2 regions of the Kitasatospora sp. NPDC086801 genome follow, and region 1 is predicted to be linked to the other one. Evidence: riboswitches for the same ligand, from Rfam matches in the RefSeq annotation. Region 1 holds a riboswitch; the other holds the start of a gene.
What was found. Region 1 has a riboswitch for S-adenosylmethionine ahead of ACIPLC_RS08730 (aminotransferase class V-fold PLP-dependent enzyme). Riboswitches for the same ligand answer to the same signal wherever they lie in the genome.
Positions count from the first base shown of each region.

Region 2: it holds a riboswitch for S-adenosylmethionine, as region 1 does, so the genes downstream of both, thrC (threonine synthase) here and ACIPLC_RS08730 (aminotransferase class V-fold PLP-dependent enzyme) in region 1, are expected to answer to the same signal.

Region 1 is NZ_JBIVAX010000005.1:50,461-54,971, forward strand. It holds gene ACIPLC_RS08710 (c-type cytochrome) at 1-229, opposite strand, end outside; gene ACIPLC_RS08715 (heme-copper oxidase subunit III) at 417-1,037, opposite strand; gene ACIPLC_RS08720 (hypothetical protein) at 1,433-1,858, shown strand; gene trpD (anthranilate phosphoribosyltransferase) at 1,979-3,055, shown strand; SAM riboswitch class IV at 3,163-3,280, shown strand; gene ACIPLC_RS08730 (aminotransferase class V-fold PLP-dependent enzyme) at 3,332-4,511, shown strand, end outside.
Region 2 is NZ_JBIVAX010000019.1:4,999-9,509, reverse strand. It holds gene ACIPLC_RS20560 (cold-shock protein) at 59-262, opposite strand; gene ACIPLC_RS20555 (MoaD/ThiS family protein) at 842-1,120, opposite strand; gene thrC (threonine synthase) at 1,157-2,437, opposite strand; SAM riboswitch class I at 2,455-2,591, opposite strand; gene ACIPLC_RS20545 (glucosyl-3-phosphoglycerate synthase) at 2,739-3,740, shown strand; gene ACIPLC_RS20540 (trehalose-6-phosphate synthase) at 3,791-4,511, shown strand, end outside.

The DNA of each region.
Region 1 (4,511 bases):
GGCTCGGACCGTCGCTGCTGCCCTGGCCGTTCAGGCCGTGGCACGAGGAGCAGCCCACGGCGAAGAGCTTCTTGCCCTCATCGATCGCGAGCGACTGCGCGGAGACGTCGGCCTGCGCCTTGTCGGCGGGCGCGAACGCGGCGTACAGCCCCCCGGTTGCCGCCAGGGCGAGAAGTAGGACGACCAGCGCCGCCAATGGGTGGCGCCGTCGTGCGGAGAGCTTTTTCACGGAATAACCCCGGTGTCAGGATCTGGTCGACTGGTGGGTGCACCCGGCGGCCGGTCTGGCCGGCACGAGGCTGCCTGTCTAGGGCTGCGCGCGCGGTCGGTCGGTGGGAGCGTCGCCACCGGCAGAATCGGCCCGACGCCGGTGAGGGCGGGGACCGAAGCCGGTGGCCAGCGACCTGATCAGCTGGTTACTTGATCAGGTAGATGGTCGCGAACAGGCCGATCCACACGACGTCGACGAAGTGCCAGTAGTACGACACGACGATCGCGGCGGTGGCCTGCTCGTGCGTGAAGCGCTTGGCTGCGTACGTCCGTCCCAGGACCAGCAGGAAGGCGATCAGACCACCCGTCACGTGCAGACCGTGGAAGCCGGTGGTCAGGTAGAACACCGTGCCGTACGGGTCGGAGGACAGCGAGAGGCCGTCCTTCTTGACCAGCTCGGTGTACTCGAAGATCTGGCCGCCGATGAAGATCGCGCCCATCGCGAAGGTGATGACGAACCACGAGCGGAGCTTCTTCACGTCCCCGCGCTCGGCAGCGAACACGCCGAGCTGGCAGGTCAGCGAGGAGAGCACCAGGATCGTGGTGTTGACCGAGGAGAAGGGCACGTTGAGGGCGTGCGCCTTCTCGGTCCAGAACTCGGCTCCCTTGACGGAGCGGAGCGTGAAGTACATCGCGAAGAGGGCCGCGAAGAACATCAACTCGGAACTGAGCCAGACGATCGTTCCGACGCTGACCATGTTCGGCCGGTTGACCGATCCGTGCGCGTGCCCGGTTTCTACTGCTGTTGCTGTCGCCACGACGGACATTATGTCGGTCCCTTATTCCGTCTTCACGCCGGGGGGTGTCCCTCGGAGTGTCCGGTGCGTGCGGTATGCCCCCCTGGGGGGCGGTGGGGGGCCCGGATGGCGGCTGAGCAGCGGCGTGTCCCTTTTCTGACGGTTCCTCGGAGGGGCCTACGACCCCGTTGCCCAGCGCGTCGTTGCACGCTTGGCGGAGCCTCCGGCGGTAATGCGCGGGCCCCGTATCGGCCGTACGGGTGGTCTGGACGGGTCCGGGTGACGGGCCGTCCTCCGGGCGGGTGAGTCGCGGGCGCGGCGGCTTGAGGAGGAAGGTCCGCGAGGGGGACTCGGCGAGGGGTGATCGGGAGTAGCATCCGGATCAGGCGAACGTGGTCCGGATCACACTTGAGGGAGCAGGGCCCATGGCGTACACGACCGACGAGACGCTCACCGTCCTCGTCTACAGCGACGACCGCAACACCCGCGAGCAGGTGCTGACGGCACTCGGCCGCCGGCCCGCCGAGGACCTTCCGGAACTGTCCTACCTGGAGTGCGCGACCACCCCCGCGGTGCTGAAGGCACTGGAGAAGGGCGGCGTGGACCTCTGCATCCTGGACGGCGAGGCGGTGCCGGCCGGCGGGCTCGGGCTCGGCCGCCAGCTCAAGGACGAGATCTACGGCTGCCCGCCGGTGCTGGTGCTGATCGGCCGGCCGCAGGACTCCTGGCTGGCCGCCTGGAGCCGGGCCGACGCCGCGATCTCCCGCCCGGTGGACCCGGTGGCGCTGGCCGAGGCGGTCGCCACCCTGCTGCGGGCGCGGCTGGCCAAGCGGGCCCCCGTCAGCCGCTGAGCGATGTCGTCTCACGACTAGAGAAGACGCCGCCGCGGGAACCCCGCCGGTCGATAGGCTGACTCCATCCGTACGGACGTCCCCCCGACGCGGGGAACCCGACAACAGCTGGAGTCAGCCATGGTGAACGTGAACCCTGCGAACGGTGGTACCGACCCCGCGCAGGTGGTCCGCACCTGGCCGGACGTCCTGGCGGTGCTGTTGAAGGGGGAGGACCTCGACCGCTCGGCCACCGCGTGGGCGATGGACCGGATCATGAGCGGCGAGGCGTCCCCCGTCCAGGTGGCCGGGTTCATGGTGGCGCTGCGGGCCAAGGGCGAGACGGTCGACGAGATCACCGGCCTGGTGGACGCGATGTACGCGCACGCCGAGCCGCTGGACATCCCCGGCCCGGCCGTGGACATCGTCGGTACCGGCGGCGACCGGGCCAAGACCGTCAACATCTCCACCATGTCGGCGATCGTCGCGGCCGCGGCCGGCGCCAAGGTGGTCAAGCACGGCAACCGGGCCTCCTCCTCGGCCAGCGGCTCCTCGGACGTGCTGGAGAAGCTCGGCGTCCGCCTCGACCTGTCGGCCCGGCGGGTCGCCGAGATCGCCGAGGAGGTCGGGCTGACCTTCTGCTTCGCGGCCAAGTTCCACCCGTCGATGCGGCACGCCGCCACCGCCCGGCGCGACCTCGGGGTGCCGACCGCGTTCAACATCCTCGGCCCGCTGACCAACCCGGCCAAGGTCACCGCGCACGCGATCGGCTGCTTCGACACCCGGCTCGCCGGGCTGATCGCCGGCGTGCTCGCCCGGCGCGGCTCGACCGGCCTGGTCTTCCGGGGCGACGACGGCCTGGACGAGCTGACCATCACCACCACCTCGCAGGTGTGGATCGTGCGCGACGGGACCGTCACCGAGACCACCTTCGACCCGCGGGACGTCGGCGTCGAGCTGGTCGGCATCGAGGCGCTGCGCGGGGCGGACCCCTCGTACAACGCCGAGGTCGCGCGCCGGCTGCTGGCGGGCGAGCGCGGGGCCGTGCGGGACGCCGTCCTGATGAACACGGCGGCGGCGCTGGTCGCGCTCGACCTGGGCGAGGCGCCGCTCGCCGAACAGCTCGCGGCCGGCATGGCGCGGGCGGAGCGGGCCATCGACTCGGGCGCGGCGCAGGAGCTGCTGCGGCGTTGGTCGGAGGCCACCAGCCGGGTGTGAGGCGGTAGTTGGGAGCCCGTGCCGGACCGTCGGCGCGGGCTCCTCGGCTGTCCGGATGGTGGATGCCCGTTTGACCACTCGCTGGACGCGACCTAGAGTCTTGGCCAGGTCATGAGTGACAGCGTCAAGCCCCAGCTGGCTGTCCGGCAACCCTCCGTCCGTGGCGGGGTGCCCTGGGTGAGGACCGGGTCGCTCGGCGAATCGTCCGTGCGGCAAGCGCGGACACCCGACGACTAGCACTCCCGGGGTCCCACACCCCCGAAGGAGTGCATCCTCATGTCCGTTGCCGTTGAACTCTGCGCCCCCCTCGCCGTCCTCGGCCACGACGTCCAGGTCCCGCTCGCCAGCGGTGAGAAGGTCGGGTACGCGGCCCTCGACTACGCGGCCAGTTCCCCGGCGCTCCAGCGGGTCTGGGACGACGTCTCCGCCTACGCCCCCTACTACGGCAGCGTGCACCGCGGCGCCGGGTACCTCTCCCAGCTGTCCACCGACCTGTTCGAGCAGAGCCGCCGCACCGTCGCCGAGTTCCTCGACCTGCGCGAGGGCGACCAGGTGGTCTTCACCCGGGCCACCACCGACTCGCTCAACCTGCTCGCCTCGGCCGTCCCGGCCGGGACCCGGGTGTTCGCCTTCGAGACCGAGCACCACGCCTCGCTGCTGCCCTGGGCGCACGCCGGGCTCGACGTCCACTACCTGCGCGCACCGCGCTCGCACGCCGAGGCGGTCGCCGCCCTGGACGCCGCGCTCGCCGAGGCGCCCGAGGGCCCCAAGCTGCTCTGCGTCACCGGCGCCTCCAACGTGACCGGCGAGCTGTGGCCGGTCGCCGAGCTGACCGGGACCGCGCACCGGCACGGCGCCCGGGTGGTGCTGGACGCCGCCCAGCTGGCCCCGCACCACCGGGTCTCGGTGCGCGAGCTGGACGTCGACTGGATCGCCTTCTCCGGCCACAAGATCTACGCGCCGTTCGGCGCCGGCGTGCTGGCCGGCCGGGCGGACTGGCTGGACGCGGCCGACCCGTACCTGGCCGGCGGCGGGGCGACCCGGACGGTGGCCCGGGAGGCCGACGGCTCGGTGGCCGTCCAGTGGCACTCCGGCCCGGCCCGGCACGAGGCCGGCTCGCCGAACGTCATCGGCGCCTACGCGATCGCCTCGGCCTGCCGGGCGCTGGGCGAGGCGGGCTTCGACGCGCTGGAGGCCCGGGAGCGGCAGCTGATCGCCCGGCTGACGGCGGGGCTGGCGGAGATTCCGCAGGTCAAGGTGCTGAACCTGTTCGGCGCCGAGGCGGCCCGGGTGGGCGTGCTGTCCTTCGTGGTCCAGGGCTGGAACAGCTCGCACTTCTCGGCCGCGCTGTCCGCCGAGTACGGCATCGGGGTCCGCGACGGCCTGTTCTGCGCGCACCCGCTGCTGCGCACCCTGCTCGGGGACGAAGAGGTCTCCCCCTCCGAGTGCGGGGCGC
Region 2 (4,511 bases), on a different contig from region 1:
CGAGAAGCGAGTGGTCACCAGCCGTGGGCCGCGCCGAGCTCCTGGGGTCGGAAGGGGGTCACACCGCGGCGCGGACCATGTCCGCCTGCGGGCCCTTCTGTCCCTGGGAGATCTCGAACTCGACCCGCTGGCCCTCCTCGAGGGTGCGGTAGCCGTCCATCTGGATCGCGCTGTAGTGGACGAAGACGTCCGCACCACCGTCGACCGCGATGAAGCCGTAGCCCTTCTCCGCGTTGAACCACTTGACGGTGCCCTGAGCCATTCCGAACTCCCCTAGTGCTGTGCTGGCCCTTCACGCGCCCGCAGGTCGCGGGCCCGGGTCTGGTTTGAAGGCCGGCCCGGGGAACCCCCCCTGGGCGCAGCCGTGCACGCCGCAGCCCTCCGCCAGGGGCACCTGACGGCGCCCTGTGAGCGGGTGATTACGTCGACCGCGGCTGAATGTATCCGGATCGACGCCCTCTGCAACAGGGTCAGCTGCGGGGAATTCCGGCACCGCGCCAAGGGGCAGGACGGGCTAAACCGGGAGGAATTCGGCATTTCACGCCGGACATAGCGGACGGATTACTACAAATCCCCGCGGGAATTCTGACATCTGCCTGACATGTTTCACGGCCCAGGCGCCCGACCGGTCCCAGCGGCCGGACGACCGTCCGGCGATTCGCGGGTGAGGATGGGGGGAAGCCCTGTTCCCAACCGAGCCACACTCTACTCCGACTTGACCCCGCCATATTCCCGCCGAAATACGACCGGCCGCCCGCGGGTACGGAGAACGGAATTCCGTACGTGCGGACGGCCGGTCGGACGAACGGCGCGGGCGGCGTGCCCCGGTCCGGGGAGCGGCTCAGCAGCCGCCGGCCACCGCCGGGATGATCGAGACGCTGGCGCCGTCCGCGATCCCGGTCGCCAGGCCCTCGGAGAAGCGCACGTCGTCGTCGTTCACGTAGACGTTGACGAAGCGGCGCAGCTTGCCGGCGTCGTCCAGGATCCGGGCGGCGATCCCCGCGTGGTTCTTCTCCAGGTCGGCGATGACCTCGCCCAGGGTGGCGCCCTCGGCGGCCACCTCGGCGGCGCCGCCGGTGTAGGTGCGCAGGATGGTGGGGATACGGACGTTGGCGCTCATGGTTCTCCTAGCGGGTGCGCAGCGGGGCGGGGGTGTTCAGGCGGACGCGAGGCCGGCGTCGTGGAAGGACGCCAGGGTCGGGCGGATGACGGCGGTCATCCCGGCCCCGGCGACGGCGTCCAGGGTCTTCAGGCCGTCGCCGGTGTTGATCGCGACGGTCTCCTTGGCCGGGTCCAGCTGCCCGGTCTCGACCAGCTTCTTCAGCACGCCGACGGTCACCCCGCCCGCGGTCTCGGCGAAGACGCCCTCCGTCCGGGCCAGCAGCCGGATCGCGTCCACCACCTCGGCGTCGGTGACGTCCTCGACCGCGCCGCCGGTGCGCCGGGCGATGTCCAGCACGTACGGGCCGTCCGCCGGGTTGCCGATCGCCAGCGACTTGGCGATGGTGTCCGGCTTGACCGGGCGGATCACGTCCTGGCCGGCCTTGAACGCCGCCGACACCGGCGAGCAGCCCGCCGCCTGGGCGCCGAAGACCCGGTACGGCCGGTCCTCGACCAGGCCGAGCCTGATCAGCTCCTGCAAGCCCTTGTCGATCTTGGTCAGCTGGGAGCCGGAGGCGATCGGGATGACGATCTGCTCCGGCAGCCGCCAGCCGAGCTGCTCGCAGATCTCGTAGGCCAGCGTCTTGGAGCCCTCGCCGTAGTAGGGGCGCAGGTTGACGTTGACGAAGCCCCAGCCCTCGCCGGCCGGGTCGCCGATCAGCTCCGAGCAGAAGCGGTTCACGTCGTCGTAGTTGCCCTCGATGCCGACCAGCTCGCCGCCGTACACCCCGGCCATGACGACCTTGCCCTGCTCCAGGTCGTGCGGGATGAACACGCAGGACTTGAAGCCGGCCCGGGCGGCCGCCGCGCCCACCGCGCCGGCCAGGTTGCCGGTGGAGGAGCAGGAGAGCGTCGTGAAGCCGAAGGCCCGCGCGGCCTCGATGGCGCAGGCCACCACGCGGTCCTTGAACGAGTGGGTCGGGTTGCCCGAGTCGTCCTTGATGTGCAGCTGCGCGGTGAAGCCCAGCTCGCGGCCCAGGTTGTCCGCCTTGACCAGCGGGGTCCAGCCGGGGTTCAGGTTGGGCTTGGTGGCGACGTCGGCCGGGACGGGCAGCAGCGGCGCGTAGCGCCAGATCGAGCTCGGGCCGGCCTCGATCCGGCGGCGCAGCTCCTCGGCGCCCTCGCTGCCGAAGTCGTACGCGATCTCCAGCGGGCCGAAGCACTCCAGGCAGGCGAAGCTCGGACCGAGCGGGAAGCGGGTGCCACACTCCCGACAGGACAGCGCGGCGGCGGGGCCGAGGTCCACGGATGCGGGTGCGACGGTGTCGATAGCCATGATGGCGGAGGCCTCTCTCCTCATCTTCCCCGTGGCACGGTCGCGCCACAGGCCGGAATTGGCACCTGTCCCGCCGGGGCCTGTCGACAGACAGCCGCGCGAGAAGGTTGCCGGGACGTCAACGGGCCGTTCCCTCAGTCCCTCTGGATGAGCTTGTGAAATTGTGGTGGTGCTCAACGACGACCCCGGCGTGCAAAGGTCCGGCCGCTGTACGAAGACTGTATCCGAAGGCGTCAACCCCGAATGGGATCGTCCGCCACGCGAGATGGCGCGTCCCACCGACCCCGCCGAGGAGAGTCCCGTGCCCGCCGAACCGACCCCCGCGCTGCTCCCGCAGGCGGCGTCCTGGCTGCGCCGCCGCTCGTGGAGCGCGGTCGACCGGCCGGTGCACGCCCTGCTGGAGGCCAAGCGCCGGACCGGCCAGACGGTCAGCGTGGTGCTCCCCGCGCTGGACGAGGAGGCCACCGTCGGCGACATCGTCCGCACCGTCCGCCGCGAGCTGATGGAGCGCCTCCCGCTGGTCGACGAACTCGTCGTGGTCGACTCCGGCTCGGCCGACGACACCGCCGCCGTCGCCGCCCGGGCCGGCGCCCGGGTGGAGCACCGCGACGCGATCCTGCCCCGGCTGCCCGCCGTCCCCGGCAAGGGCGAGGTGCTCTGGCGCTCGCTGCTGGTCACCCGCGGCGACATCGTCTGCTTCGTCGACGCCGACCTGCGCGAGTTCGACCCGGCCTTCGTCTCCGGCATCCTCGGCCCGCTGCTCACCGAACCGGACATCCAGCTGGTCAAGGCCATGTACGACCGGCCCCTGGAGACGGACGGGGCGGTGGTCCCGGCCGGCGGCGGCCGGGTCACCGAACTGGTCGCCCGCCCACTGCTCAACCTGCACTGGCCGGAACTCGCCGGTTTCGTCCAACCGCTCGGCGGTGAGTACGCGGCCCGCCGCGCGCTGCTCGAACGGCTGCCCTTCCCCACCGGCTACGGCGTCGAACTCGGCCTGCTGGTCGACGCGCTGGAGACGGTCGGCCTGGACGCCCTGGCCCAGGTGGACGTCGGCGTCCGGCACCACCGGCACCAGGGCGGCCAGGCCCTCGGCCGGATGGCCGCCACCATCTACCGCACCGCCCTGGAACGCCTCGACCGCACCCACCGGCTGAAGGCCTCCGCCGACCTGGTCCACCCGCTGCTGACCCAGTTCACCCGCGACCCGCAGAGCCGGGAGTTCACCGCCCACACCCACCCGGTGACCGCCCTGGAGCGCCCCCCGATGCACACCGTTCCCGAGTACGCGACCCGGCACTGAACACCCACCGAAAGGGTTTGCCGCTCCGGAGCCCAGGCAACGTACCAACCATGGGCGATCTCACGACCGAACGTTCGAGTGCGACCGGAACCGCCCCCGTCCTGGTGGCCTCCAATCGGGGACCGGTGTCGTTCAGCACCGCGGACGACGGCACGCTGACCCTCCGCCGCGGCGGCGGAGGCCTGGTATCCGGCCTCTCCGCCATCGACGACCCCGATGCGGTCTGGGTCTGCGCCGCCCTCGGCGCGGCCGACCGGCAGGCCGCCGGAGAAGCCCCGGACGGCCGCCTCGACCTCGCCGGGCACGACGTGGGCGGCCAGGCCGTCCGCATGCTCGACATCGACCCCGACACCTTCGCCCGCGCCTACAACGGCGTCGCCAACTCCACCCTCTGGTTCGTCCACCACCTGCTCTACGCCACCCCCACCGCCCCCGCCTTCGACGCCGGGTTCCGCACCGAGTGGGCCGCCTACCGCGCCTACAACGCCGCCTTCGCCGAGGCGCTGGCCGCCGAGGCCGCCCCCGGGGCCGCCGTGCTGGTCCAGGACTACCACCTCTCGCTGACCCCGGCCCTGCTCCGCGCCACCCGCCCCGACCTGCGGATCGGCCACTTCTCGCACACCCCGTGGGCCCCGCCCGAGTACTTCCGGCTGCTGCCCGACGACGTCGCCGAGGCCGTCCTCACCGGCATCCTGGGCGCCGACCGGGCCGGCTTCCTCACCCGCCGCTGGGCGCTGGCCTTCGCCGACTGCTGCGCCGACCTGCTCGGCG